One region of the Cytobacillus spartinae genome, then DNA from elsewhere that is predicted to be linked to it. Evidence: predicted binding sites of a transcription regulator. Region 1 holds the regulator's gene; the other holds the start of a gene.
The links. The regulator LexA, encoded in region 1, represses DNA repair genes until DNA is damaged. The targets are predictions, from matches to a motif close to CGAACATATGTTCG.
Positions count from the first base shown of each region.

Region 1 (15,339 bases):
TCATTAAAATTTTCATCTTAAAAGCTCTCCCTGCATATTTTACTTTTCACATTATCAACTGAATCAAATTTTTTGAAGTGATCCTACTTCCTTATTTTTAGGCTTAGGGATCTTTTCTATGAAACGTAACAGAAAAAAACCGCTCTTCCTGTTAATTTCAAACAGAAAAAACGGTTTTTGTTTAGAAAAGCAGAAAATAATACCCAGCTATTATTTCATTTGTTGCTTGTTCATTGCACTAAGCATCTGGTTGATTTTCTTCTGAGATGGTTTCATACCCATTTGCATCATCATCATTTTTAACATTTGTTCATTAATTGGTGGATTTTTCTTTAAGTAGCTCATCATGTATTTACGAGCAATGAAAAATCCTAGTGCTACACCAGCAAGTAATGCTAGTATACCTACTAGAATATATGTCCACATATTACTTCCTCCTTCATGTTGTCTATCATACAGTGTACTAAACCAAAGAACATTATACAATATTTGCTTTTGAAATTCTCGTATTTAGACAAATTTTCTTTCTTTAATTGGTTTTAGCCACCCGTATCGGTAATGCTCTAAATCTATCGCTAAAAAAGAACTTTCATGCTTTCTTAATACTTCAAAGAAAATTGTCTCAGCGTCGTAACTACCATAAGAGCAAATAGAGATATATTTATCAAAAATTTCTAGCTTTGCGGAACTTAGCTTACCATTTTCTATATAATATACCCCTTGTTCTGTTCGAAAATCCTTCATTCTTTGTAATTGCAGATTTAAGTACTGATGTAACCTTATACTTGGAATTGGCTTTGTTATATAATCAACTTGCTTTGTTAAAATCGATCTCATTTCACCAATAGATTCATTAAACTCGTTAAAAAGCTGAAAAAACATTTTCTCTCTACCAAAATAGTGGGAGGCAAAATCATCTTCAATTAAGTATAGCTGATAGGTTCTCACCGTATCTCCCTCCTTATAAAGACAACCTTTTCCTCATTATATAGAAAATCTTTTTGAACGTTTGTCTTAAAACGTCAAAAACTTCCACTATTTTTGTCGAATTTGCACATTTCTAACTATTCAAACATTTTAAGAGAGTGTTTTCAGCTATTAGAAAGCAAAAGGACACAGAAACTAGTTCCTGCGCCCTTTCCCCATTAATTAGTTTGAAAGAAGAGCTTTCACTCGCTCTACTACATTCTGTACTGAAAAACCGTATTCTTCCATAATTTTTTCACCAGGAGCAGAAGCACCAAATTGGTCGATAGCAAGCACATCTCCTTCATCCCCGGTATATCTGTGCCATCCTAAAGATGATCCCATCTCAATCCCTAAACGTTTTTTCACATTTTTCGGGATAACACTATCTTTATATTCTTTCGTTTGTTGTTCAAATCTAGCCCATGATGGCATACTTACTACTGAAGCTTGAATTCCCTCGCCTTTAAGTGCCGTCTGTGCTTCTACAGCTAATCCTACTTCAGAGCCTGCAGCAAGCAGAAGCACATCCGCATTTCCTTCCGCTGGCGAAACTACATATGCACCTTTTGATACGCCTTCGTAAGCATTTTTATCCGTATCCTTTAAAGTAGGTAGATTTTGACGAGTTAATACTAATGCAGTTGGTCTATCACTTGATTCTAGTGCTAGCTTCCATGCTGCTGATGTTTCGTTTCCATCCGCTGGACGAATGACATCTAGATTTGGCATGGCCCTAAGTGATGCAAGTTGCTCAATCGGCTCATGTGTTGGACCGTCTTCACCTACTGCAATACTATCATGTGTAAATACATAAGTGACTGGCAAGCCCATTAGCGCAGCTAAACGGATTGCTGGTCGTAAATAATCAGAGAAAACAAAGAATGTACCTCCAAATATTTTCAGTCCACCATGTAAAGCCATTCCATTCATGGCTGCACCCATGGCAAATTCTCTAACTCCAAACCAAATATTTCTTCCTTCAAATGAATCTGGAGTAAAATCGCCCGAACCTTTTATCATTGTTTTGTTTGAACCAGCTAAGTCAGCAGATCCACCTAAGAAGATCGGTAAGTTTTGTGCTATTGCATTTAACGCTTCACCAGAAGAAGCACGGCTTGCTAAGCTCTTACCTTCTTCATAAACAGGAAGGTCTTTATCCCATCCCTCAGGTAAGGAGCCTTTCATTGCCAAATCCAATTGAGCACCAAGTTCTGGGTATTCATTCTTATAGGCTTGGAACATTTCATTCCATTCTTTTTCTTTCTTCTGACCATTCTCTAAAACTTGCTTCTTAAATTGCTCATATACTTCTTGAGGTACATGGAAATCTTCCTCGAAAGTCCATTGATATGATTCTCTCGTTAGTTGTCGCTCATCACTTCCTAGTGGAGCACCGTGTACATCAGATTTACCAGATTTGTTTGGCGATCCGAATCCAATGACCGTTTTTACTTCAATTAATGTTGGATGATTTTCATCATTCTTTGCTGCTTCAATCGCATTTGCAACCTCCGTTAAATCATTGCCGTCTTCTACTCGAATATATTGCCAGCCATAAGACTTAAAACGCTGCTCAACACTCTCAGAGAACGATCTGTCTAAATCACCGTCTAACGAAATATCGTTTGAATCATAAAGAACAACAAGTCTACCTAGTTTTAAATGCCCTGCTAGAGATGCAGCCTCAGCAGATACACCCTCCATTAAGTCACCGTCTCCACAAATACTGTATGTATAATGATTAACTAAATCATATTGATCCTTATTATAGACTGCAGCTAAATGACGTTCTGCCATTGCCATACCCACTGCCATAGCAATCCCTTGCCCTAATGGACCTGTTGTTGCATCTACACCTGGAGTGTGACCGTATTCAGGGTGGCCTGGTGTTTTACTGCCCCATTGACGGAAGTCTTTAATATCATCCATTGTGACATCATAACCCGATAAATGAAGTAAGCTATATAAAAGCATCGAACCATGACCAGCAGATAAAACAAAACGATCACGATTAAACCATTCTGGATTTTGTGGATTATGATTCATGTGCTTCGTCCATAATGCATAAGCCATCGGAGCTGCACCCATAGGCATTCCTGGATGTCCTGAATTTGCTTTTTCAATTGCATCAATTGAAAGAGTTCTTATGGTATTAACTGCTAGTGAATCTACTTGTTCAAACATATCAACATCCCTTTCTTGAGTAGGCTTACTCTAATAATATAATAGTCCTCAATTTTTTTATACAATTGAATGTGACTATATTAGAAAAATTACTATATACTGCATCCTCTAACACAATATTCCTATTATAAATGCAAAAGAAGGAATACAAATTTTGCATTCCTTGATTGACCTATTTAATGTAGATCCTTTTTATTTTTCAATTTTTTAAGTTTCTCCGGTGTTACATCGTCTCCATTCGGATCTATAAATGTTACACCTTGCAAAGTATCTAACATGGAAGAACGAAATGTTTGTAAGTACTCTCGCCTTAATGTCGACTGTTCCTTTGCCTCTTCTTCAGTTAATTTTGAGGTCTTTGCCTTATTGGCTAACTCATTTATCCTAGCTATTTTATGTTTAGGTAGCATAATCAGGCTCCTTTGTGTCAAGTCTATCTTTGATTAAAGTCATATTACTAAAAACTTTATCGTTTGACAAGAAAAGAGCCTACTAATCCTGTAATGATTCTATGTGCTCCTTATACCTTCTATGTGCAGTCGCTTTAGAAATTTCGTAGCCAAATCCTCTTAACGTGGCAGCAATCTCAGCAAAGGTCAAATCGTTATTACGCAACCTAACAATCTCACTAATTGGTACATCGATTCTTTCTCTGCCCGCTGATATACCTTGATTCTTTAAGTTTTTCTCGGGTTTATACCCTTTTGCTATCGCTCGGTTCACGCCTCTCTTGATTTTAATATTATGTAACTTTCTCTGATACTCTTCTACCATTCCAACAATCTGCAGAACCATTGAATCCGAATCTGAAAGTTCTAATTCACCGTTATGAGAAATGCTATAAAGTTTTACCCGTTCTTTTAATATGCAATGAATAATGGCAATTTTCGTATTCCCACGACCAATTCTCGTTTCATCCTGAATCAAAACGGCCTCTATTGAATCATCCTTAATAAGAGATAATAGCTCAAGTATTCCGTCCCTTTCCATTTCATATCCGCTTGCCTTCTCCTTGATCACTGACACTACATTAAAGTTTCTATTTTTAGCTAGTAGTAATAGTTCTTCCTCTTGTCTCTGAAGTGAAGATTCTTGACTATCTTTGTTCGTACTAACTCGACAATATATAATCGCTTTCATTTAATCTCCTCAATCTAGTTGTTCATTATATGAGCTTGCAATTTGTTTAGAAAACTGTAGCTCTTCTGTTAAAACGGGGATCATAATCTTTTCGCCTACATATAAATGACTTCCACTTAATTGGTTGTTTTGTTTTACCCAATTAATAAATTCTCCAGGACTCAATTCGTGATAACTTGAAAATTCCTTCGATATACTCCATAGAGAATCTCCCTCTTCAACCGTAATTTCAACAAATTCATCTTTTAGTTCTTTCTTTTCATTTCCCAACAGAACGAATGTAACAGTAAAACTTAATATTACAAGAATAATAGTATATGAGTATTGATTCCATAATTTTTTCATAAAGACACCTCTAACTAAGAATGTATGTTCGATTTATATTCTGATTATACTAGGAACATTTGTTTGGTGTCAACAAAAATTCGAACTTATGTTTGTATACAATGGTAATACATGCTATAATTAATGCAAGATTAACCATATGAGGTGCGTAAATTATGGCAAAACTATCAAAACGCCAGCAGGATATTCTTGCATTTATAAAAGAAGAAGTGAAACTCAAGGGGTATCCACCTTCTGTTAGAGAGATCGGTGAAGCAGTTGGCCTAGCATCAAGCTCAACCGTTCATGGTCATTTGGCAAGATTAGAAAGCAAAGGGCTAATTCGAAGGGACCCAACAAAGCCTAGAGCGATTGAGGTATTAGATTTGGAGGAAGAATCCCACATTCCTAAATATAATGTGGTCAACGTCCCTGTAATTGGTAAGGTAACTGCAGGACTACCTATTACAGCCATTGAAAACGTTGAAGAATATTTTCCTCTACCGGAGAGGCTTGCTCCGTCTGATGATCAAGTATTTATGCTAGAAATAATGGGAGACAGTATGATTGAAGCTGGAATCCTAGACGGAGATTATGTGATCGTTCGTCAGCAACAAACTGCAAATAACGGTGATATTGTTGTAGCAATGACCGAAGAGGACGAAGCTACTGTAAAAAGATTCTTTAAAGAAAAAGATTATATTAGACTTCAACCCGAAAACTCCACATTAGAGCCAATTATTTTGCGTCATGTTTCTATTCTCGGAAAAGTAATCGGTGTTTATCGCCATATACACTAATAACAAAAAAGCCAGCGAGGAGAACCGGTCCTATTCGCTGGCTTTATTTTAATTTAATAGAGTATCTGCTTCTATAATTTCTAGAGTCAAATTTTGATGTGACGATAAATCAATATCATAAGGTTGTACTTCTTCACCATACTCATCTTTAATAATCCTTAGCTCTGGTCGACCCACAGCATTAAAATTATATTTTGAGACGATTCCTGTTCGCCCATCGTTTAACTTCACCGTTAGACCTGGTGGGTAGACAGCAATACAACCCCTAAATAACTCAATTTGTTTACTGTCAAATTGAGTACCACTTCCCGCATAAAGTAATTCTAGACCTTTGTGAGGCAAAATAGCCCGTCGATATGTTCGATGATTCGTTACTGCATCAAATACGTCTGCAACACTTAATATTTTTGAGTAGTGATGAATCTTGTCTCCTGTTAAACCTCTCGGGTATCCTTTCCCATCGATTCTTTCATGATGCTGAAGTGCACAATGGGCAACAGGTAGTGGAATTTCATGAATTTTTTTAAGAAGGCCAAACCCTAATTCCGCATGTGTTTTTACATGCTCGTATTCCTCCGCTGTTAAGCTTCCATGTTTATTGAGAATATCAGGTGAAATAAACATTTTACCAACATCGTGCAACATAGCACCAAGACCTACCTCTTCGATATTCTTCAATGGCCACCCATTTTCTATTGCTAATTGACACACATAAATGGATACATTCAAGCTATGGGAGTAAACATAACTATCATGCACTTTCGTTGATGCTAACAAATTTAATGCTGTTCTATTGTTTGAAAGTACACTATGTATATCACGAAAAATTTTCTGAAAGCTCCTAATGGCTCTTCCAGTCTTAAACATTCCTTGAATATTATTCTTGCTAGAATTCAAACCCGCAATAGAATCTAACCCATCTGTTATTACATTCACTGCTTCTATTCGAAGTTCTTCAGGGATAACATCTATTATTTCTATCCCTTCGGATGCATCATCTTCTATGTAAACTGTAAAGATATTTAGTGTTTTTAGTCTAGTAATTAATGGATCTGTTAATGATGTACCTTTTGCTAAGAGAATATGGCCGTTTTCGTTATAAATGGATTTGCCTAATTTAACCCCAACTTCACATTTCTCCAATGTTGTTAACCGCATGACTTTCCCCTCTATCACTTTTTCAATTTGTTGCAAATTCTATGACAAGCACCAGCTGTAAATGAGTCCCTAGTTTAGTTTCGCTTCAATTCCTGGGCACGATAAAGTAAAGAAGTCCCACTCCTTATTGAACACTTTACAAAATTCGACTTTAATTGCGATAATCCTTCCTTAACAGTAATTATTTGAAAAAAATGTGAAGTTTTCGTGATATCCAGTTCTATTTGTATTGACCACATAGTGTTAACTCTATTAAAATTTATAGGTATAAACACCTATCCACAAGGAGTTATTAAGATGAAGGTTGAAAGTGTTATACGGCTCGTTAATACCATGTGCAAAGACCATAAATATGCAAAGGCTAGACCTCTAATTGTAAGTGAATGGAAGCGTTTAACAGAATCTAAAAACTATCACTTATTAAATTCTAGTGCACAGCAATTTATTAAAATCATTAAAGAAGAGCAGGAAAACGGGACTATTGTCCATTTGTCTTATACTGATAAACAAGTATTGAATGTAATTAACTCTTATGTGAAAGATTCACATTTTCAGTATGCACGCAAAATTTTTTCAGAGCACCTTGCTCTACTTGAAAAACAAGAAGCACAGAGCTGGCTAACTTCGGATGCTAGATATATTTTTAATGCTTGGAAGAATTCAACCTCATCAGATCCATCCTAATTAGAGTATTTGAGACATATATAAAAGGCACTTCGACTTAAAATTGTCGAAATGCCTTCTTATTCTACAATTATCTTTAACGCCATTAAAGCGTGGCCTGCACCACATAACTCTGAGCAATTGCCAAAGTATTCTCCAGGCTTTTCAAAACTTATTTCAATTGATTCTCCATGCTGGATGACTTTTCCTCCAACCCGAAGTCCATGTTGAATTTCATCATCACTTGTAAGTGTAAGCTTGACTTTTTCTCCAACTTTTAAGTTTATCTCCGCAGGTTCAAAAATAAAATCTTCAATCTCTGGCCCTGTTTTACCAACGACCAAGATTTCCTCCATGCTATTGTTGGTTTGCCGCTCATTAGCAACATCAGCGTTTGCTGTTTCATCATTTACTTTCTTCTCTTTACTACAAGCTACTAAACTAGTGAATACGAGTAAAATGAATAGTGTAATAAATATTTTTTTCATGAAATCCTCCTGAAATGATTGGGACTATTGTAGTTTAGCAGCAAAAAATTAATGTTTCAAGAAGTATATTTCCAACTGTGTGCCGCATCTAAAAAAGCCTTAACACTGTCGTGTCAAGGCTTTTATCAGTCTTAGAACATTTGCATATATTGTTCTCTTTCCCAAGGGTGAACTTGTGTACGGAACATATCCCACTCGATCTCTTTCGCTTCAACAAAGTGTTCGAAAATGTGCTCACCTAGAGCAGATACGATTACTTCGTCAGCTTTTAATTTGTCTAGAGCTTGAGCTAAAGTAGCTGGTAGATCTTCAATGCCCTCAGCTAAGCGCTCTTCTTTGTTCATAACATAGATGTTACGATCAACCGGTGCAGGAGGAGTTTGTTTATTCTTAATCCCATCAAGACCTGCTTTTAAAAGTACAGCCATTGCTAAGTAAGGGTTAGCAGCTGGGTCCACACTACGTACTTCAACACGTGTGCTAATTCCACGCGATGCCGGAATACGAATTAATGGAGAACGGTTTCTAGCTGACCATGCAACGTAGCAAGGTGCTTCGTAACCAGGTACTAAACGCTTGTAAGAGTTAACAGTCGGGTTTGTAACCGCTGTAAAGCTTGGTGCGTGATTTAGAATTCCTGCGATAAATTGACGAGCTGTATCACTTAATTCTAAATTTCCAGTTGTGTCATAGAATGCATTTACACCATCTTTGAATAGTGAAACGTTACAGTGCATCCCAGAACCGTTTACTCCGAATAATGGTTTTGGCATAAATGTTGCGTGTAAACCGTGTTTACGAGCAATTGTCTTAACCACTAGCTTAAACGTTTGAATTTGGTCACAAGCTGTTAAAGCATCAGCATATTTAAAGTCAATTTCATGTTGTCCAGGAGCTACCTCATGGTGAGATGCTTCAATCTCGAAGCCCATTTCTTCTAGCTCAAGAACGATATCACGACGGCAGTTCTCACCTAAATCTGTTGGAGCTAAGTCAAAGTATCCACCGTTATCATTTAGTTCTAAAGTAGGTTCGCCTTTTTCATCTAATTTGAATAAGAAAAATTCTGGCTCAGGTCCAAGATTAAAATCTGAGAATCCTAAGTCTTCCATTTCTTTAAGAATACGTTTTAAGTTGTTACGAGGGTCACCTTCAAAAGGAGTACCATCAGCATTGTAGATATCACAGATTAAACGAGCAACTTTACCTTTTTCAGCAGTCCAAGGGAATACAACCCATGTATCAACATCAGGGAATAGGTACATATCAGACTCTTCAATACGTACAAAGCCTTCGATAGAAGAACCATCAAACATCATTTTGTTATCTAATGCTTTTTCAAGCTGACTAATTGGAATCTCAACATTTTTGATTGTTCCTAGAATGTCAGTGAATTGCAGACGAATAAACTTTACGTTTTCCTCTTCTGCCATTTTTCTAATATCATCTTTAGTGTACTTAGCCATTTTGTATTTCCTCCCTAAATTTTAATTCTATTATTTATTAATGAAAGAAGCGGGACATATCTCCTTGACGTAAAGAAGACCGATTAAATCTCCCAGCTTGCATTAATTCGGATTTCAGAATCTTTCTAAGTTCTGCATCTGATAATTCACGTTTTGTCTTTTCATTTTTCTTCATTACTGCGTTAAGTTCTTGTTCAAGTTTGACAGTAAATAATTGCTTTATCCCTGCCATATTGACACCTTGATCAATCAAATCCTTAATTTCTAATAAAGTATCAATATCATTCAATGAAAACAATCTTCTATTTCCGTCTGTTCTAGCTGGAGAAATCAATTGGTGCTCTTCATAGTAGCGAATTTGCCGAGCCGAAAGCTCAGTAAGCTGCATGACGATTCCAATTGGAAATAATGGCATTGTACGACGAATTTCACTTCCGCGCATCTGATTTCCCCTTTCATTAATTACTTCTTGACCTTATTATATGTAATGTAAGAAAATCTGTCAACTACATGTTAGGTTTTATAACATAAAAATTTTCATAAAAAAATAGAGTGGATTTGATTAACCACTCTTTTAATTTTCACTAATTTATTTTTATTAAACCTTTTACTAATAATCTGTTTAGAGCTATGCAAATGGCGATTTTAACATGAGAGTAGGTAAGTCCACCCTGTACGTACGCAACATATGGTGGCCGAATCGGTCCATCAGCCGTCAGTTCAATACTTGCTCCTTGTATAAAGGTACCAGCTGCCATAATAACATCATCTTCATAACCAGGCATATAAGCTGGATAAGCAGTTACATGCGAATTTATAGGAGATGCAAATTGAATAGCCTGACAAAAAGAAACCATCTTTTCTTTATCATCAAACTGCACGGATTGAATAAGGTCCGTACGGTTTGCATTCCAACTAGGATTCGTATTCATACCGAATTCTTCTAAAAGAGCTGCTGTTAAAACTGCCCCCTTCAATGCTTGGCCTACGACATGTGGTGCCAAGAAGAAACCTTGATACATTTCTTGTAAACTATAAAGGGAAGCTCCAGCCTCTGCCCCGATTCCTGGTGACGTCATACGATACGAACAAGATTCAACAAGTGATTGTTTACCTACGATATAGCCACCTGTCTTAGCAATCCCTCCACCAGGATTTTTTATGAGCGATCCTGCTATTAGATCAGCCCCTACATGACATGGTTCTAGGTCTTCTACAAATTCTCCATAACAATTATCTACAAATACAACAACATCTGATTTAATTTCTTTTACAAAGGAAATCATTTCTTCGATTTGAGCAATCGTAAATGAGGGTCTATTTGCATATCCTTTAGATCGCTGAATGCCAATCATTTTTGTATTTGGTTTTATGGCCTTTTCAACGGCAACAAAGTCAACTTGGCCTTCCTCGGTAAGGGGGACGCTATTATAATCTATCCCAAATTCCTTTAAGGATCCATTTCCTGTCCCTCTAATCCCAACAATTTCTTCTAATGTATCGTAAGGACGTCCCGTTATATAGAGAAGCTCATCCCCAGGACGAAGAACACCGAATAAAGCAATCGAAATCGCATGTGTCCCAGAAATGATTTGTGGTCTAACTAAACCAGCCTCGCCTCCGAATACATCTGCATAAATCTTCTCAAGTGTATCTCTCCCGATATCATCATACCCATACCCTGTTGAAGGAATGAAGTGTGAATCACTTACCTTATGCTTTTGATAACTTACTAAGACACGAAATTGATTACTTTCAATTTGGCGGTCAATATTCTGATGCTTTTCCGAAATCCGCTCCTCGATCTCAGCAACTTTTTTTTTCAGACTTTCCCCATATTCTAAATGTTGATACATGGTGTTCTCCTATCTACTTGATATTCAATTTAGCTTTTTTATAACTGAATGAAACTTTAACAATTCGCTCTAGCTCTTATGAACCATGTCATTTAAAAGGAGTACTTATTAAGCTGGCCAGATATTTGATGGTCCTGTAATGAGTAACCTTTACAAACATACAACTGCTTTTCTTCATTAAAAGAAAGCTCTCTAAGAATAGTGTCATTCTTTAGTTGTGAGAGAAGCTTCCCTTCTGTTGAAGGAACTTCAACGTAATAAGATTCCATCATTTCTATGACCATCTGTTCAACTTTTTGCTTTAAATGTACTCGGTCTTCTTGGTCAAAGGCACTTATGCGCACGGTCTCTGTTTTAGCAGAAGGGACAAAGTCTGGATGTGCTATATCCCTTTTGTTATATACAGTTAATTGAGGAATTTGTTGAATCTCTAGGTCTTCGAGTAGTTTGTGTACGGTCTCTTCATGTTGAAAATAATCTGGACTAGACATATCTACTACATGAAGAAGTAAATCAGCTTCTCTTACTTCCTCTAATGTTGAACGAAACGCAGCAATTAAGGTCGTAGGAAGATCCTGTATAAATCCAACGGTATCTGTTAACAACGTACCAAACCCACTTGGAAGAATCATTTTTCTTGTCATTGGATCAAGCGTTGCAAATAATTGATTTTCTTCATATGAGTCTGCTTCAGTTAGACGGTTGAATAAGGTGGATTTTCCGGCATTTGTATATCCAACTAAAGCGACCTGAAACGTTTTGTTTTTCTTTCTTCTCTCCCGGTAACGCTCACGATGCTGAACAATAACGGAAAGTTGAGCCTTAATATCATCGATGCGTCTCCGAATATGACGGCGATCGCTCTCTAGCTTTGTTTCACCCGGTCCTCTTGTACCAATTCCAGCCCCGAGTCTAGAAAGCTGTGTTCCTTGTCCACCTAATCTTGGGAGAAGGTATTGTAACTGCGCTAGTTCAACCTGCAGCTTTCCTTCCTTTGAACGAGCACGCCCCGCAAATATATCTAATATTAATTGTGTGCGGTCAATAATTCTAGCACTAATTTCAGAAGCTACGTTCCTTACCTGGCTAGGTGACAGTTCATCGTTAAATATAATCAGGTCGGCTTCCACTTCTTCAGCCAACATTTTTAATTCTTCTACCTTCCCTTTACCTATGTATGTAGATGGATGTACTCGATCTCTTTTCTGGGTTAAGGTTGCAAGTACTTTTCCCTTCGCCGTCTCTGTAAGTGAGGCAAGTTCCTCCATTGAATAGTCAAATCTCAAATCATCCTCAGTTGTATGACACCCTACAAGGATAACCTTTTCAAATTCATACTTTTGTTCCAAACGATCAACTTCTTCCTAAATAAAGTCTATATAGAGGTTTACAGGCAGTGTTTATACCCTGCACGAATACCTCATTCTTCCTTTAACAATTCCTTTATAACTGATTCTTATGGATCAATTCCTTCATATCTGTAAACATCATACCAAAAACTTTTCATCAAAACTAATTTTACTAAAACTTATTATTATATTAGACAAAATGGTTGAATTTATTGTGCAACATGGTAAAATCATATTGTTTGTTTAGGATTTACATTCATATATATAGATAATTAGAATTTTCATCACAGAGGAGAAAACATCATTATGACTTGGGATGTATTAAGCATGATTGGAACTGTCGCTTTCGCGGTCAGTGGTGCCATCATTGCCATGGAAGAAGAATATGATATTCTCGGAGTATACATACTAGGGATTGTAACGGCCTTTGGGGGTGGCGCCATTCGGAATTTATTAATAGGAGTGCCAGTCTCTGCGTTGTGGGAACAGGGGTTATTTTTTCAAATCGCTCTCTTGTCCATAACAATCGTCTTTCTTTTTCCAAATAAATTACTTAAACATTGGCAAAAGTGGGGAAATTTTTTCGATGCCATCGGATTATCTGCTTTCGCCATCCAAGGAGCTATTTATGCTTCTGATATGAATCACCCCATTAGCGCGATTGTTGTAGCAGCTGTTTTAACAGGAAGCGGAGGAGGGATCGTTCGAGATTTACTTGCTGGTAGAAAACCTCTAGTATTAAAATCAGAAATATACGCAGTATGGGCAATCCTTTGTGGATTATTAATCGGCTTTAAAGTAATTACTTCACCTGTTGAATTGTATATGTTATTTATAACCATTACTGCCCTTCGTGTAATTTCCTACACTTATAAATGGAAACTTCCTATTAAAAGACTTACGATTAGCTAAAAGGATTCCGAGCCATTCGGAATCCTTTTACTTACTCATCTTCTTCAAAAACGAGGTCATTACTCCTGATGGTCATTAAATCATGCCTATCAAAATTACTCTGCATAAGCAACCTCATCGCTTGGGTACGAATAGATTTCTCAAGTATATTTCGAATGTATCTTCCATTGGAAAAACTAACAGGGTTTAAGGTCTTTATCCATAATAAGTGTTCTCTCAACTTTTTTTCCGCTTCATGGCTCAAGACATATTCCTTTTCCTTTAACATTCGCTCACCAATTTCCATAAGCTGTTCAATTGAATAGTCAGGAAAATCAATGACGAGAGGGAAACGGGAATGAAGACCAGGATTTAAGGTTAAAAATTGATCCATTTCACGAGAATATCCTGCAAGGATCAAAATGAAATCGTGCTGCTTATCCTCCATATGTTTAACCATTGTATCAATTGCTTCTTTTCCGAAATCCTTTTCCCCACCCCTTCCAAGTGAATATGCCTCATCTACAAAAAGGATGCCCCCCATTGCCTTTTTAATTAAATCCCTAGTCTTCTGTGCTGTATGACCTATATACTCTCCTACAAGGTCTGCACGTTCCGCTTCTATTAAATGACCCTTGGAGAGAACATTCATTTTTTGAAATAGCTTTCCTATTAATCTTGCAACTGTCGTCTTTCCTGTTCCAGGATTCCCTTTAAACATCATGTGTAGAGCTTGCTTGCCGACTTTTAAACCGGTTTCTTCTCGTTTTTTATTTACATATATCCACGCATAAATTTCCTTAATCATCTTTTTCATTTCTTCCATTCCAACAAGAGCTCCTAATTCCTGCTCAATTTCCTTCAATGCAGTATGCTCAGGGGGAATGGTCTTTGGAACAACGTTTGATTCTGGTGGTTCTTTTGCTACTGCTTTTTTCTTCTGTGAGTTAAGTACAATACTAATTTGTCCGTTATTTTTCATCCGAATAGGTCGGTCCAAAGCTTTCACCTCACATTTCACCAACAGTATACGCCTAGATGCTTTATTTGTGACAAAAGCCTAGTATGCAGTCATATATATTACTCTATAAGCCCTTTCTCGATTGGAGCAAAACCGACACTTTTTATTTAATGTTTTGGTATGAATCATGTCGCATTATGCGGTTTCCCGAGAAATAAGCGTCTATTCTATATGTATTCACATAAGTCCCATTTCATTAAATAAAGTTTTCAGATCATAACTTTTATTTATGACCCATTAAAACGAAAAGAGCCCGCCTCTATTGAGAAGCGGGCAAAAGATTCATTTATGTTTTACTGCTGAACTTCCATATCAATATGAACATTTCGTTGTGGAGCAAAAGTTGAAATGGCATGTTTATATACAAGCTGTTGCTTACCTTCCGATTCAAAAAGAACCGTAAAGTTGTCAAAGCCTTTAATTTGTCCTCTTAATTGAAAGCCGTTAAGTAAGAAAACTGTTACACTTGTACCGTCTTTACGTAGTTGGTTTAAAAACTGATCTTGGATATTAATGGATTGTTTCATGGTTAATCCTCCTCTTTTATCTCTAATATTATGTATTCGATTTTATTTCAAGCTTTCCTTCAATATACGTGGAAATTTCCACAATTTTTTTTCTAAATTGCTGGTCATCTTCAACCTCAGTCATATCAAACCAGTTTACATCCATTTTATTTCGAAACCAAGTTAACTGTCTTTTCGCATACCTTCTTGAATTTTGCTTAAGGATTTCAACGGCATCTTCCAAGCTAACGCGATGATTGAAATATTCATAAAGCTCTTTATATCCAATAGCTTGAATGGATTGACAATCGCGAAGACCCTCGTCAAAAAGCGCTTTTACTTCCGCTAAAAGACCTTCCTTCATCATCATGTCAACCCTAGCATTAATTCTGCTATAAAGTTTTTCTCGATCCATTGTGAGTCCTATAAGTGCTGTATTGTAAATGAGTTCAGGACTTTGATTCTGCTGGTACTCATCCATCGTTTTACCTGTACAATGATAGATTTCCAGGGCTCTAATCACT
Region 1 is NZ_JBIACK010000001.1:192,628-207,966, reverse strand. It holds gene ACFYKX_RS00990 (SDR family oxidoreductase) at 1-16, opposite strand, end outside; gene ACFYKX_RS00985 (YneF family protein) at 211-426, opposite strand; gene sirA (sporulation inhibitor of replication protein SirA) at 511-948, opposite strand; gene tkt (transketolase) at 1,150-3,153, opposite strand; gene ACFYKX_RS00970 (DUF896 domain-containing protein) at 3,330-3,563, opposite strand; gene ACFYKX_RS00965 (YneB family resolvase-like protein) at 3,646-4,293, opposite strand; gene yneA (cell division suppressor protein YneA) at 4,303-4,638, opposite strand; gene lexA (transcriptional repressor LexA) at 4,794-5,417, shown strand; gene ACFYKX_RS00950 (HD-GYP domain-containing protein) at 5,466-6,575, opposite strand; gene ACFYKX_RS00945 (hypothetical protein) at 6,873-7,259, shown strand; gene ACFYKX_RS00940 (hypothetical protein) at 7,319-7,726, opposite strand; gene glnA (type I glutamate--ammonia ligase) at 7,858-9,192, opposite strand; gene ACFYKX_RS00930 (MerR family transcriptional regulator) at 9,230-9,634, opposite strand; gene ACFYKX_RS00925 (methionine gamma-lyase family protein) at 9,777-11,048, opposite strand; gene hflX (GTPase HflX) at 11,141-12,397, opposite strand; gene ACFYKX_RS00915 (trimeric intracellular cation channel family protein) at 12,704-13,309, shown strand; gene spoVK (stage V sporulation protein K) at 13,341-14,288, opposite strand; gene hfq (RNA chaperone Hfq) at 14,603-14,836, opposite strand; gene miaA (tRNA (adenosine(37)-N6)-dimethylallyltransferase MiaA) at 14,865-15,339, opposite strand, start outside.

Region 2 (15,339 bases), 160 kb from region 1:
ATTTTTAGATATAAGAGAGAAATTCCCCCTTCCGAAGTTGGAAGGGGGAGGGATTTAGATTTTAAAATGGTTAATAGATTTTCTTAGTTCTATCGTTTGAGCTTTCAGGTTTTCTGATATAGCTTGAACTTCATTTACGGCCTGACGTTGTTCTTCAGTTGTACTTGTTACTTCTTGCACACCAGCGGAGGTTTGCTCTGAAATAGATACGACACTATCAACCGAACTAGAAATAGATTGGCTACTAGAGGATAATCGTTCACTAGCATTAGCGATAGCGTCAATGTCTTTTGTTAAATCATCAATAAAGCTAATGATATTATTGAAGCTAGCTTCTGTATTTTTTGTCATGTTTGCGCCTTCCACAGCGGATTTTCTACCTTGATCAATGTTTATTAGAGCTTTCTCCGAATCATTTTGGATTTCTGATATCAGAATGGCAATTTCACTAACTGAATGACTACTCTGTTCGGCCAATTTTTTGACCTCTTGTGCTACAACAGCAAAACCTCTGCCTTGTTCCCCAGCGCGTGCTGCTTCAATGGATGCATTTAATGACAAAAGATTAGTCTGTTCAGCTATATCATGAATTAAGGTTGTAATATCCGTTATTGCTTGAAGTTTTCGATCTAACTCTTTCATGATAAGAGTTGATTCTTCAGACTGACTTACAATGGTATGAATCTTTTTATTCATATTTTCCATAGCTATTTTTCCATCTGAAGTAGCTGTTTTCGTGTTCTTAGCATGCTCGACAATTTTTACAATATTGTTAGCCATTGAGGAAACTGCTTGGTTATTTGCTTCAACATTTGATGAGATGTTTACCATATCGGCAGCTAATTGTTCTGACCCTCTTGATACTTCTGTCATCGCAGTAACAACAGTTTCTGTAACATTAGATGAAACATGAGCTTGCTCATTTAAAATGTTTGAGTCTTTTTCGACCTCTTGAATCAAGTGAGCCATTTTTTGAGCCATATCTTTTAAACTATCTACCATATGATTAACAGATGAGAATAAAAGTCCAATTTCATCCTTTGATTTAGTCTCCATTTTTTTCCGTAAATCTCCGCTAGCAACACTTTGCAAAAATGTCGATAGCTTTTTGATCGGGTTAATAAAGTATCTAGCAAATAGGATACTTATGACAATGGAAATAGCTAATAATAATAAAATAACAACAAATTGTGTAGTAAACGTTTTTGTAAGTATACTTTCTAGACTGGATTCTGCTTCAGAAATTCTCTTACTCATATTTTGTGAAATCGTTGAAGAAAAGGATTTTACCTCTTCTTGCGAAATGACTGAAAAAATTTGCCAGCCCGTTACTTCATCTTTTCCACTTATATAGGTAACTTGGTCAATATCTAAGTAGATGGTATCGCCTTTCTTTTCTTTAAAGATGGGAAGGGAAGAGATATTAGCATGGTCGGTCACTAATTTTTTGTCTTTGTAAGCCAGTAGAGCTCCTTCTTTATCTGTTAAAATGACGTATCCAGTATTTCCTACCTTTGAGTTAGCAATTTGAGTGGTTAACTTCTCTAAAGAAATATCCAGGCCTAGTACACCATAAAACTTGTTATTCAGAAAAATAGGTGCACTTACCGTGACCATATACTCTTTACCAGTACCATCTAAGTAAGCATCCGTTACAAAAATTTCACCTTTTTGTAGTGTTTTAGCAGGTCCATACCATGGACGGGATGTCGGATCATAGTCAGATGGCAACCCTTCAACCTCAGGATAAATGGAGAATGTTTTATTCTCAGTACCTAAGTATATGTACTGAATGATGTCGTTTTGTTCTGAAAACTTCTGAAAAAGTGTATGAAGTGCTTGCTCATCTGCTGAGTAAATTTCTTCGAAAGTTGAGATTGTGATTAGGTCACTTTTTGCTCGATTAATAATATTGGTTATGGCGTCTTTAACATTTTCTGTTTCGTGAAACGTTAAGGTCCCTGCGTAATGCTCAGAAAACCCACTTACATCTCTTGAAACATCGGCTGAAAGACCTGACGTTAGCTTTTCTGCATTGTCTGAAAAGATGTTAACAGAATATAGGGTGAAAAATGAACATACACCAATGATGAGTATCATGGTTGATAATACACCTGCGATTAACTTTGCTTTTAAAGACATGAAAACCATTCCCCCTTGACCCCAATAAAAAACCTTATGTATCTTACAAATATTATAAAGGAAGGGAGAGGCCGTAAAATTTGCCAAATTTGAATTTTATATTACAATTTACCTATTTCTAAGAAAGAGATTTTCAGTGAGATGAGTCAATCGGTTCACAGACAAACAAGATTAAAAAGAAAAGAAGCCCCATTATTGAAGCTCCTTCGTCATGTGAGACATGATCTCGTCATATTTTGCGACAGCATTTTTTAATCCGTATGGTTCCGCGTCTTGTAACGGTACTACGCGATAGTTTTGAAGATTTTGGTTAGAGACATATGTAGGATAGAACTCAGGATTAGCTAATTTGACCTTTCGACCATCTTCATTAATGGTTTTCGTGACTTCGATCGTTGCCATACCGCCAATATCTTTATAATCCCACATTTGTCCGGATAGGAAATTACCTAAAGAATAGACAATTAAGCTTTCTCTCCCATCTGCTGTTTTTACCCATTCCATTGGTTGTAGAACATGGGGGTGATGACCGAAAAGAATATCTACACCCTCATTAATAAGAAAGTGTCCAAGTTCTTTCTGTCCATCTGTAGGGAATAGTTGATACTCATTCCCCCAATGTAGGCTCATTACTATGACATCCGCTTTTTCTTTTGCTCTATGTATTTCATCTTTCATCTTTTCTTGATTAATTAAATTCACTAGGTGATCTTTCCCTTGAGGGACAGGAATTCCGTTAGTCCCGTAAGTGTAGGACAAATAAGCGATATTAATCCCATTATTGCTAAGAATGGTTAATGTCTGTTGTTCTTCAGGACTAGTGTAAGTCCCTACATAAGGGAGTCCAATCTTATCCATATAACTTAGAGATGTGAGTAATCCTTTTTCACCTTTATCTAGGGAGTGGTTATTAGCGGTTGACACAATATCTACTCCGGCATCAACGAGTGCATCTCCTACTTCTTGGGGACTGTTAAACATAGGATAGCTTGAGATCCCGATTTCGTCTCCTCCTAAAATGGTCTCTTGGTTTGCAAGAAGAATATCTGGCTGTTCCAGCATGTCTTTTACATGTTTAAACATCGGTTTAAAATCATATCCATGATTCGTTTTAGCATCATTATAGACCCAGTCATGGATTAGGATGTCTCCAATGGCTCCTAATGTAATGGTCGATTCAAAGGTTTTTATTTGTAAGGAAAAAGTTCTTTCGGAATGTGGTGTTTGCTCAACAGGTTCTTTGCTAGCTTCCGCTTCTTTGTACATTTGCAACAGTAACGAAATAGATAAAGCTAGTAATACAACACTAAGTAAAACGCCGAAAAAGAATAATCTTTTCTTTTGCATATGTATCTCCTTAACAATAACGATATAAGATAACTATAATATATTTAGATGGTTATGAGCGGAAATTTTTATGAATAATGATAAATTTGTTATAATTTGTCTGATTCTGCTACGGCAAGGAGGTATGAATTTGTTTAAAGTAACAGGCAAAGCTTATGAAACGCTATTGGATATAAAGCAAAGGGAGCTTCGGGTAGAAGATGAAGAGCTATACATACGATTAACAATGGGAATTGGCTGAGGTGGTCCGCAATTAAAGCTTTCTCTGGAAGAGAAGCCATTAGAAGATGATGAAGTTTATGAATTCGAAGAAATTCAAGTGTTGATTCATAAAAAGGACCAGGTTTACTTTGACCATACGAAGCTTGATTATATCATCGATCCATTTGGGAAGGGGAAGTATGTGCTATTAAGAATATAGCATGTTAGGAAAAAGAAAAACGGTCCCTTTATGATAAGGCCCGTCTTGTAAATTACTAATTATGCTTCTAATTTGTCAACATCAAGTTCTTCAAAAAAAGAAATTAATTCATCAAAATTACTGATGGTCCTAGATGGGGAGTTTTCTAATTCGGAATCAGATAAGTACTTATAGAGTTGAATGACAAATTCATCATGATTGCCATGGTCAGACACGGTTGTTGTAAAGATGTAGTTATCATTTGGTTGAACTTTCATTTGTACCAGCTCCCCAGTAGCTTTTTATATTCTCACTTATAGTTTATCCTAAAACCTATTTGAATTATGTTTATTTTTTGACAATTCATTGAAGATTGTCATCTTATAGGTAGCGTTTAAGCATATAAGATTTGATTATTTAAAATGGGTATTTGTATTTTAAAGGTCGTCCCATTACAATCAAAGCTTTCAACGCTTATTACACCACCATTTGCATCAATTAATTTTTTGCATATAGCCAATCCGACCCCCGTCCCTGTAGGTTTCGTCGTAAAATATGGATTAAATAATTGATGAATGTTTTCCGTCCTGATTCCACAACCATTATCTCTAACAAAGATAGTGGCACAATCATTTGTGACCTCTGTACTGAGGGTAACTTCTCCATGACCCCCAGTAATTGACTCCACCGCGTTTTTTACTAGATTAATTAAGACCTGCTTTAATTGTTTCTCGTCTACCATTATATATGGATTCTTATTCGTTAACTGTGTTTTCAATGACACCATTTTTAAAGTAGCTTCACTCTCATAAAGAAGAGAAACATCCTTAACCATTTTATTTAGGGAGGTTTTTTTCTTTCTGGTTTTGTATGGCTTTGATAGGTCTAGTAGTTGATATAGAATTTCATTTGCCCGGTCAATTTCCTCTAATGCGACATCTGTATATTGATCTTTGTGAATTTCAGAAAGATAGGGCTTTGAGAGTTGAATAAAACCTTTTACAGAAGTTAGAGAATTCTTAACCTCATGTGCAATGTTTGTTGCAAGGTTCATGACCTCTTCTGATGAACAATAATTTTTAATTTTATTGAATTTTTCAGGCTGATTTGTCGGATCTTTAATCGGCTTAATATTAACCGGTATACAAAAAAGGTGAATTTGGTCTTTTTCAATTACTTTGTAAATCTCATAAGGAATACTGTTTATCCCGTTTAGTTTTAACTCAAATAATCTAGAAGACTCACATTCCAGATTTAAGAGAAAGGACTTAAATTCATCGAATGAACTAGAGCTTAGGAATCTAGTAAATGAAAAGCTATGGGCTTCTTCCACAGAAGAATGATCAATGTGAAGATCTTGGTTGAGGCAGAAATACGGGAATGGAAGCTTTTTATATATATGAATACTCATCTTTTACCACCTTATCGTTTTTTTAGTTGGCTTTTGATAGTTCATTCTATGGCGAATCATATCGGATTATGTATATCTATGTTCAATTATTAGCAAAATTTTTAAGGATTGTTCGTTATGTAGAATCTATGTATCTTAATCATACAAAAAGCTACAAAAGTTTTCAATAAAGAACATTAAATTTCTTTTTGAAGAACGAGGGGGGTGTTACTTATCCTACACAATCTTTAGGGAAGCATTGTCGTAATGGGAAAATTATGTGACAATGTGATAAGGACAAAAAAATAAACCTATCGCAATGGATAGGTTATTACAGCCATTTAATTTTTGGCTCAGTCTTATTTAGAATACGCTTAATATTTGCTCGATGTCGATATATTACAAATATAACTAGAATAGAAACAACGATAATGAGTGGGACATCTCCATCAATAAGGGCGTAGATAAAAGCTGCTATCCCTCCCAAAATGGACGATAAGGAGACATATTTCGTTATGTATAAGCAAATAAAGAAAATAATTAACATGACTAGGAACATAAGTGGTTCATACATCAACAACACACCACCAGAAGTTGCAACAGCTTTTCCACCTCTAAAAGAAGCAAAGATCGGATACATATGGCCAATAACTGCGAAAACACCAGCAATCAAAGGGTGTAATTCAGAGTCAAATAAAAATCCTAATGGAAGTGCAGTTGCTAGTGTGCCTTTTAGGATATCAGCTATGCTAACAATTAAACCGGCCTTGACTCCTAAAGTTCTAAAAGTGTTAGTACCACCAAGATTTCCACTCCCATGTTCACGGATATCCACTCCATAGAACGTTTTGCCAATAATTAAACCTGAAGGGATAGACCCAAGCAAATAAGCTAGTATGATAATAATTCCAATTTCAAACATGAATGATCTCCTTCACACTTGTATTACGTCTTTTTATTGTAACATGGATTTTTAAAAATACCATGTAGAAATTACCATCTGGTCCTAATATGAGGTAAAAAATTAATTAAACCCGAGTTAAGTCTATTTTTAACGGTATGGGAATAGAGTTGTTTCAAAACGTTTCTTATCTATTATACTTCGCAAAAAAACATTTTTTAACAAGCAGTTTTTTCATAGATGTATGTTACTCTAGTATGGATTTTGCTGCTACGTTGTTTCGCCTAATTGTAAAAATCCCATGATCTGTTAAAAGGAAATACAATGGCTGAGAAAAGGGTTCCTTGTAACAAGTATAAAATGCGTAGCCTTTAAAGCATAGTCAGTAGTTATTTATTTAAATCTATCCATATTTGTGAATAGCTGTGAATTTAATGATGTATGAAACTTTTTTTCGACAGAATTCGTTTATTACTTTAGGGGGGTTTTTACTGTAAAAAATCATTTCCAAATGAATAAAAGCTCTTTTGTTTTACAGGAGTTTTCGGTACGATGGGTTTTAAGGAGGAGAAGATTGTGGCTAGAGTAGAATATCACCAAAAGAAAACCTTGTCGAAATATTGGATTATAAGTGGGCTTTTATTTGCCATTTTACTAATTGTTTCTAGTATTCTATTACTCTTATATCCCTTTGCATCAAAGGAGAAAGAAACGTATTTCGAAGGTGAAAATCCAATATTATTTAACGGGAAGCAAGAAGGCAATGCGATTGTCGAAGGGGAAAGTATCTATGTGCCATTGTCCTTCATGCAGCAATATATAGATGAAAACATTGCATTTGATGAAAAATCAAAATCTATTATTATTACAACGAAAGATAAAGTGGTCCAAATGCCAAGTGAATCACTAACCTATTATATAAATGAAAAGCCCGTGCAACTGCAATTAACACCATTAAAGGATGAAAACGGTGAGTTTTATATCGATCTTAATTCGGTATTACCGATGTATCCAGTTCAATATCAGATTCTACCTGACACAGGATCTGTTTGGATTCAGAAAGACGGGGAAGAAGTCGTAAGTGGAAAAGTTACTTCTGAGGATGTTCATGAAGAGAAACTTAGATTAAGAACGGATGGAGATTTAAAGGCACCATATACCGCTCAGTTAACAAATAATGAGCAGGTCTATATTGAGTCTGAATCAGGGGAGTACGTTTATGTAAGAAAGAATGACGGGACCGCTGGTTATGTAAATAAAGATTTCGTTACTAAAGATAAATCAGAAACGATTGTTGTAAAGCGAGAGACAAAAGAGGTTACTTTACCTAAAATTGATGGCCCTATCCAATTAACATGGGAAGCGGTTTATTCGAAAAACCCTGATACATCCAAAATACCAGTTATGGATGGGGTAAATGTGGTATCACCAACCTGGTTTGAGTTAGCTGACGGACAAGGTACGATTAGCAACTTAGGTTCGCTAGACTATTCAAATTGGGCCAAACAACATGGTTATCAGGTTTGGGGATTATTTTCGAACGCTTTTGATCCAGCTCTAACACATGAAGCATTCAAAGATTTTGAAACAAGGCAAAATATGATTCGACAGCTTTTACATTACAGCCAAATGTATAAGTTGGATGGAATCAACATAGATATCGAAAATGTGAACCCAGAAGACGGACCATTGGTCACGCAATTTGTTCGGGAAGCAACCCCGTATTTTCATGAAGCAGGACTTATTGTTTCTATGGATATTACGTTTATATCAGGTAGTGGAAACTGGTCAGTTTTCTATGAAAGAGAAAAATTAGCTAAGATTGTTGATTATTTAGCTGTTATGGCTTATGACGAGCATTGGGGATCCTCTCCGGTTGCAGGAAGTGTGGCGAGTCTACCGTGGGTAGAAGAGAATCTACAGAAAATGCTTGAAATTGTTCCGAAAGAAAAGCTTATATTAGGTGTCCCTTTGTATACAAGATTGTGGGAACAAAAAGATACTGGGGAGGTATCTTCTAAAGCTCTTTCGATGGATAAAATCAAACAATGGTTAACAGAGAACAAGCTTACACCTGTTTATGATGCTACAACTGGTCAAAATTATGCTGAACTTTACGTAGAAAGCGAGAAAACGACCTATAAAGTGTGGCTCGAGGATGAGCTATCACTAGCAAAAAGGGCGGACTTAGCATCTAAGTATGAATTAGCTGGAGTTGCTAGTTGGTCAAGGTTTTTTGCGGATGAAACAGCTTGGACAGCTTTAAATCTTAATAAGAAACAGGTTACTAAAAAATAAAAAGAGCCGGCAGGCTCTTTTTTCTTTTATACGGACTGGAATTTCTTAATTGAACTAACAGCTCTTAAAGCAATACTCACTGCATCACTCATGGATTTTTGGAATGCCCCTTCATTTAATACGGGTCTTAGTTTATCAATAAGCTCGTCACTAATAATCAATAGGTTTGCTACATGAACATCATGATAGGATCCTAAGGCAAACATGGCGGCTGTTTCTAAGTCCATCCCTATAATCCCATCCCTCATATATGTATCAATTGTCTTAGGGTTATGATGATAGAAAATATCTGTAGACCAATGCTGTCCAGAATAAATCCCTATCTTCATATCCTTTGCTTCTTTTAATAATTGCTCAAAAATAACTTGATTAGGACGATTTAATTGACCACTTTTAATAAAGTGTTTGGATGTCCCATCTTCAGACAAACAAGATGTAGGAAGAAATAAACTCCCGATGGTCACATCTTTTTGAAGGCTGCCAGCAAATCCAATTCCAATAAAGGTCCTTGCTCCTGAAGCAATTAGTTCCTCCATGGCCATGACTGTTCCTGGTGCCCCGATTGGGACTTTTGCGACCGAACATGCCACCCCATTAAAGGAACCTGTATAAAAATTCTTCCCTAAAAGCGAGTATCGAGGTTGCTTGGCGTTAAGTTTTTTGACAAGAGCTGCAGTAATTTGCTCATACCACGTAATAAAGACAATGGGAGCAACATTTAAATCTTCTTTTTGAATATTATTTATTCTCATTACATGATCGATATAATTGCTAGCTTGTAGTCTCTTCAAAAATAGGTCCACCTCCCTATGTCTATTACGAATAGTTTATCCTACTATATACCCAAATTCAAATTTCAACCAAATAGCTGATAAGCTTTTAAAACATTAAATTGATCCATAAAATTTATTAGAAAAATAATAATAGAGCAAGATAGTAGGAAGTTCTGATACATAACGGTACAATTGTAGTAAGGATAAATTTAACAAGAATAGGGAGTGTTGGAAATGGCTGTTGAAATTCCGAGCCGTGATGAAATTGGCGTTATTCTAAAAAAGGCTAAAAGAATTGCTGTTGTAGGTTTAAGTGATAATCCAGAGCGTACGTCTCATATGGTTTCAAAAGCAATGCAGGATGCAGGATATGAAATCATCCCTGTTAATCCAACCTATGATGGAGAAATTTTAGGGGTAAAATCAGTAAAAAGTTTAAAGGAAATCGAAGGCCATGTTGATATTGTAAATGTATTCCGCCGCTCAGAGTACTTATTCGATGTAGCGAAGGAATTTGATGAAATCGACGCAGATATTTACTGGGCTCAATTAGGCCTTGTCAATGAAGAAGCATACGATTTCCTCAAGGAAAAAGGATACACAGTAATCATGGACCGTTGTATAAAGGTCGAACATGCACTAACAAAATAAAGGATGACAACACACTTATTGGTACGATAAGTGTGTTTCTTTATATAACTGTAAAACAGCAACGTTCTTTTAAGGGAGGAATTTCAACCCGGTTATAACAAGTCATTTATAAAAATACCTATTTGCCAAATCTAAGTAAATATATACAATTAGGGATAGACATGTTTTAATATTTAAAGGCTCGGGTCGCTGATATATGATAATATGTCACTGACGGATACAGCAAAGAAGCTTAAAGATTATTTGGCTAATAGGGTCCGATTATAAATATTTTATGGTAAAATGTCTACAAAGAACATTTGTTCTGAAAGTGATAATTTCCTAGCTTTTTAAAGGATTATTCTATCGTTTGACGAATACATATACGGATGTTCGACAAGATACATACAAAAGACAGACAGTTTTTGCAACAAATGAAAGGGGTATGTTCGTGGCAAAAAATCAACAAGCATTTGATTACAATGATGATGCCATACAAGTACTAGAGGGCTTAGAAGCTGTTAGAAAACGCCCGGGAATGTACATAGGGAGTACAGATTCAAGAGGTCTTCATCACCTTGTTTATGAAATCGTCGATAACTCCGTTGATGAAGCGTTAGCTGGTTACGGAGATCATATTATCGTAAAAATACATAAAGACAATTCGATTAGTGTTCAAGATAAAGGCCGTGGTATGCCTACTGGTATGCATAAAATGGGCAAGCCGACACCAGAAGTTATCTTAACGGTACTTCATGCTGGTGGGAAGTTTGGCCAAGGTGGGTATAAAACTAGTGGTGGATTGCACGGGGTTGGTGCTTCCGTTGTTAATGCCTTGTCTGAGTGGCTCGTCGTTAAAATTAAAAGAGATGGGTTTGTATATGAGCAGCGCTTTGAAAATGGTGGGACGCCTGTTACATCGCTAGAGAAGGTTGGAAAAACAAATCAATCTGGAACAACCATTCACTTTAAGCCTGATAAGACCATTTTTTCGACAACAACATACAATTATGAAACATTGTGTGAACGTTTAAGGGAATCTGCCTTCCTTTTAAAAGGAATGAAGATTGAAATTATCGATGACCGTAATGATTTTCATGAAGTTTTTCATTATGAGAATGGGATTCAAGCTTTTGTAGAATATTTAAATGAGGAAAAAGACGTACTTCACCCAGTCGTTAGCTTTGAAGGCACAAACAGTGAAATTGAAGTTGATTTTGCGTTCCAATTTAACGATGGGTATTCAGAAAATGTACTCTCATTCGTTAATAACGTTCGAACCAAAGATGGTGGAACACACGAAGCCGGTGCCAAAACGGCTATGACTCGTGCTTTTAACGAATATGCTCGAAAAATTAGCCTCTTGAAAGAAAAAGACAAAAATCTAGATGGTGCCGATATTCGTGAAGGCTTCTCCGCCATCATCTCTGTAAGAGTTCCAGAAGAACTACTTCAATTTGAAGGACAAACAAAAGGGAAATTGGGTACAAGTGAAGCCCGCTCTGCTGTTGATTCTGTTGTTTCTGAGCACTTATCTTACTTTTTTGAGGAAAATCCAGATATCAGTACTTTGCTCATTAAAAAGGCGATTAAAGCCTATCAAGCTAGAGAAGCTGCGAGAAAAGCACGTGAAGAGGCAAGAAGTGGGAAGAAGCGTAAACGTTCTGAAGCCGTTCTTTCTGGAAAGTTAACGCCTGCTCAATCGCGAAATCCTGAAAAAAATGAACTGTATCTCGTTGAGGGTGACTCTGCAGGTGGTTCGGCTAAACAGGGAAGAGACCGTCGATTCCAAGCGATTTTGCCGCTTCGTGGGAAAGTAATCAATACGGAAAAAGCTAAGCTTGCTGATATTTTTAAAAATGAGGAAATCAATACGATCATCCATGCAATCGGAGCTGGTATAGGTGCCGATTTTAATGTGGATGATATTAATTATGATAAAGTTGTAATCATGACCGATGCGGATACTGATGGCGCTCATATTCAGGTGCTACTTTTAACATTCTTTTACCGATATATGAAGCCGTTAATAGAAGCAGGAAAAGTATACATTGCTCTTCCTCCACTTTACAAAGTGAGTAAAGGGACTGGTAAGAAGGAAGTCATTGAGTATGCATGGAGCGATGATGAACTGCAAGGGGCCATTAAAAAGATTGGTAAGGGTTATATGATTCAGCGCTATAAAGGACTTGGAGAGATGAATGCTGATCAATTATGGGACACAACGATGAATCCTGAAACAAGGACGCTCATCCGCGTAAAAATTGATGATGCTGCTCGAGCTGAGCGACGTGTTACCACGTTAATGGGTGATAAGGTTGAACCACGACGTAAGTGGATTGAAACTAATGTTGCCTTCGGCTTGGAAGAGGACGGAAGTATTTTGGAAAATGAAAATATTTCTGTTGCTGAGGAGGTAGCTGAGTAATGAGTTCTGTGGAAAAATTTCGCGATTTGCCGCTAGAGGATGTTCTTGGCGATCGCTTTGGAAGATATAGTAAATATATTATTCAAGACCGTGCATTACCTGATGCACGTGATGGGCTAAAGCCTGTTCAAAGACGTATTTTATATGCGATGCATGTAGAAGGAAATACGCAGGATAAAGGATTTAGGAAGTCAGCTAAAACAGTCGGAAATGTAATCGGTAACTACCATCCACATGGCGATACATCTGTGTATGATGCGATGGTCCGTATGAGTCAAGACTGGAAGGTTCGAAACATGCTCGTTGAAATGCATGGTAACAACGGAAGTATTGACGGTGATCCCCCTGCTGCTATGCGTTATACTGAAGCAAGGCTTTCAGCAATCTCGATGGAATTGCTTCGTGACATTGAAAAACGCACTGTTGAGTTTGTTCCTAACTTCGACGATACGTCCAATGAACCAACTGTTTTACCAGCCATGTTCCCTAATCTACTTGTCAATGGTTCAACCGGGATATCTGCGGGATATGCAACGGATATTCCTCCACATCACCTTAGTGAAGTCATTGATGGAGTCATCTATCGAATGGATAAGCCAGATTGTACTGTTGATGATATTATGACGATAATTAAAGGTCCTGATTTCCCAACTGGTGGTACGATCCAAGGTGTAGAAGGGATTAAAAAAGCTTATGAAACGGGTAAAGGGAAGATTATTATCCGTGGAAAAACAGAGATTGAAACCGTTCGTGGAGGCAAGCAACAAATTGTCATTACTGAGATTCCATTTGAAGTGAATAAAGCGAATCTTGTTAAAAAAATGGATGAGTTTAGGCTTGATCGTAAGGTAGAGGGAATATCTGAGGTGCGTGATGAGACAGACCGTACCGGACTTCGTATTGTCATTGAACTTAAAAAAGATGCAGATGCGGAAGGTGTCCTTAACTACCTTTATAAAAATAGTGACCTACAAATTCCTTACAATTTTAATATGGTAGCTATTCGCAATAGACGTCCTATGTTATTAGGAATTAGAGAACTATTAGATGCCTATATTGAGCATCAAAAAGAGGTTGTAACGAGAAGATCTCAATTTGATCTACAAAAAGCGAAGGATCGTCAACACATCGTAGAAGGTTTGATGAAGGCTTTATCCATTCTCGATGAGGTCATTGCAACGATTCGTGCTTCGAAAGATAAACGTGATGCAAAAGACAATTTGATTGCAATATTTCAGTTCACTGAACCACAAGCTGAAGCAATTGTGTCATTACAGCTATACCGCTTAACGAATACAGACATTACTGCTTTACAAGCAGAAGCAGAAGAACTTGCTAAGAAAGTAGAAGAACTGACTTCTATTTTAGAGAGTGAGAGTAAGTTATATTCCGTTATTAAAAAAGAGCTAAGAGATGTTAAGAAGCGCTTTGCAGATAGCCGTCGAACGGTGATAGAAGCTGAAATTGAAGAAATCAAGATTAATTTAGAGGTTTTAATCGCTAGTGAGGATGTTATTGTAACTGTTACGAAGGAAGGCTATGTGAAGAGAACAAGCCCAAGATCCTATGCTGCATCAAGTGGTCAAGACTTCGGTATGAAGGATTCTGATCGACTGCTAGCCCAACTTGATATGAATACGACGGATGTGCTGCTCTTATTTACTAATAAAGGGAATTACTTATATTGTCCTGTCCACGAACTTCCGGACATCCGTTGGAAAGATCTAGGTCAGCATATTGCGAACATTGTACCGATTGAGCGAGATGAATCCATTGTAAAAGTAATTCCAGTTAAAGATTTTGAACAAGATGCATTCCTGTTGTTTGTTACCAGAAACGGTATGGTTAAGAAAACCGAGTTGAAACAATATAAAGCTCAAAGGTATTCTAAGCCGCTCGTAGGTATTAATCTAAAAGATGACGATACCGTTGTGAATGTTCATCTAACAACGGGCCAGCAAGAGATCATTTTAACGACCTATTTAGGGTATGGACTGAGATTCCATGAGGAAGAGGTTAGTATCGTAGGTGCAAGAGCTGCTGGGGTAAAAGGAATAAATCTTAAAGATCAAGACTATGTATCAAGTGGGAATGTGGTAGAGAACCCGAAAAAACAGGATCTTGTCATTGTGACGCAACGTGGTGCGATTAAGAAGATGAAAATGGATGAATTTGAACTAACCTCTCGTGCGAAGCGTGGAGTTGTGATGCTAAGAGAGTTAAAATCAAATCCTCACCGTGTTATCGGATCTGTATTAGTAAAAGATGGTGACCAAGTGTTTGTAATCTCTGAAAAGGGTCAGACGGAAAGCATCCTTTCTTCTGATTTACGACATAATGATCGTTATTCAAATGGTTCCTTCCTAATTGATGAAACAGAAAGTGGAAAAGCGCAAGCAATTTGGGTAGTCGAAGCGTCTGTCGAAAAGCCTACTGAACGTTAATTTGTTTCAAAACCCTGCATAAACTGCAGGGTTTTTTGTATACGTTAATGCAAATAATTCTCCCAGTATTTACAGATTGCCGGAAACCTGCTTAAAACTTATGATAAGTCTTGTGTTTATTATATTTTGAGAGCGGGTGCATACATGACAAAAAAGTTGTTAGTATTGATTGCTATAATTTTTATTGGATTATCATATAACCAAGACGTTCTAGCGGCTGACGAACTGCCACCTGAAGTTATAAAGCAAGCGATTTCTTCTAATACTATAGCGTATCAGGGAAATGCTGTACCTGGTTATACAACATTTACGATTGAAACAAATGAGCCTACTAGAGGTTATTTAATAGCTGAAGGTAATGGCCTGTCAGTTAAGATTAATCTTTCTACGATGGATTACAAGACAACACACGTAGTGCATTGGGTCCCCTGGAATGATACGAAGAGAGTACCACTTCCTGCTGGAACTTACAGGATAAAATCGTATTTAACCGATCAAGCTTACAATTCGGCTCAAGGGTATCCAATTGGTCAAATCACAGTTGTAAATGAGACAAATCCAAAGCAGCTTGTTTCAATTACAAATA
Region 2 is NZ_JBIACK010000001.1:348,884-364,222, forward strand. It holds gene ACFYKX_RS01635 (methyl-accepting chemotaxis protein) at 55-2,142, opposite strand; gene ACFYKX_RS01640 (CapA family protein) at 2,335-3,489, opposite strand; gene ACFYKX_RS01645 (hypothetical protein) at 3,970-4,167, opposite strand; gene ACFYKX_RS01650 (sensor histidine kinase) at 4,284-5,300, opposite strand; gene plsY (glycerol-3-phosphate 1-O-acyltransferase PlsY) at 5,611-6,201, opposite strand; gene ACFYKX_RS01660 (glycosyl hydrolase family 18 protein) at 6,757-8,478, shown strand; gene ACFYKX_RS01665 (phosphorylase family protein) at 8,505-9,269, opposite strand; gene ACFYKX_RS01670 (CoA-binding protein) at 9,486-9,902, shown strand; gene parE (DNA topoisomerase IV subunit B) at 10,333-12,309, shown strand; gene parC (DNA topoisomerase IV subunit A) at 12,309-14,753, shown strand; gene ACFYKX_RS01685 (LysM peptidoglycan-binding domain-containing protein) at 14,898-15,339, shown strand, end outside.
Region 2: the regulator LexA is predicted to act here: its motif matches at 10,256-10,269, upstream of parE (DNA topoisomerase IV subunit B).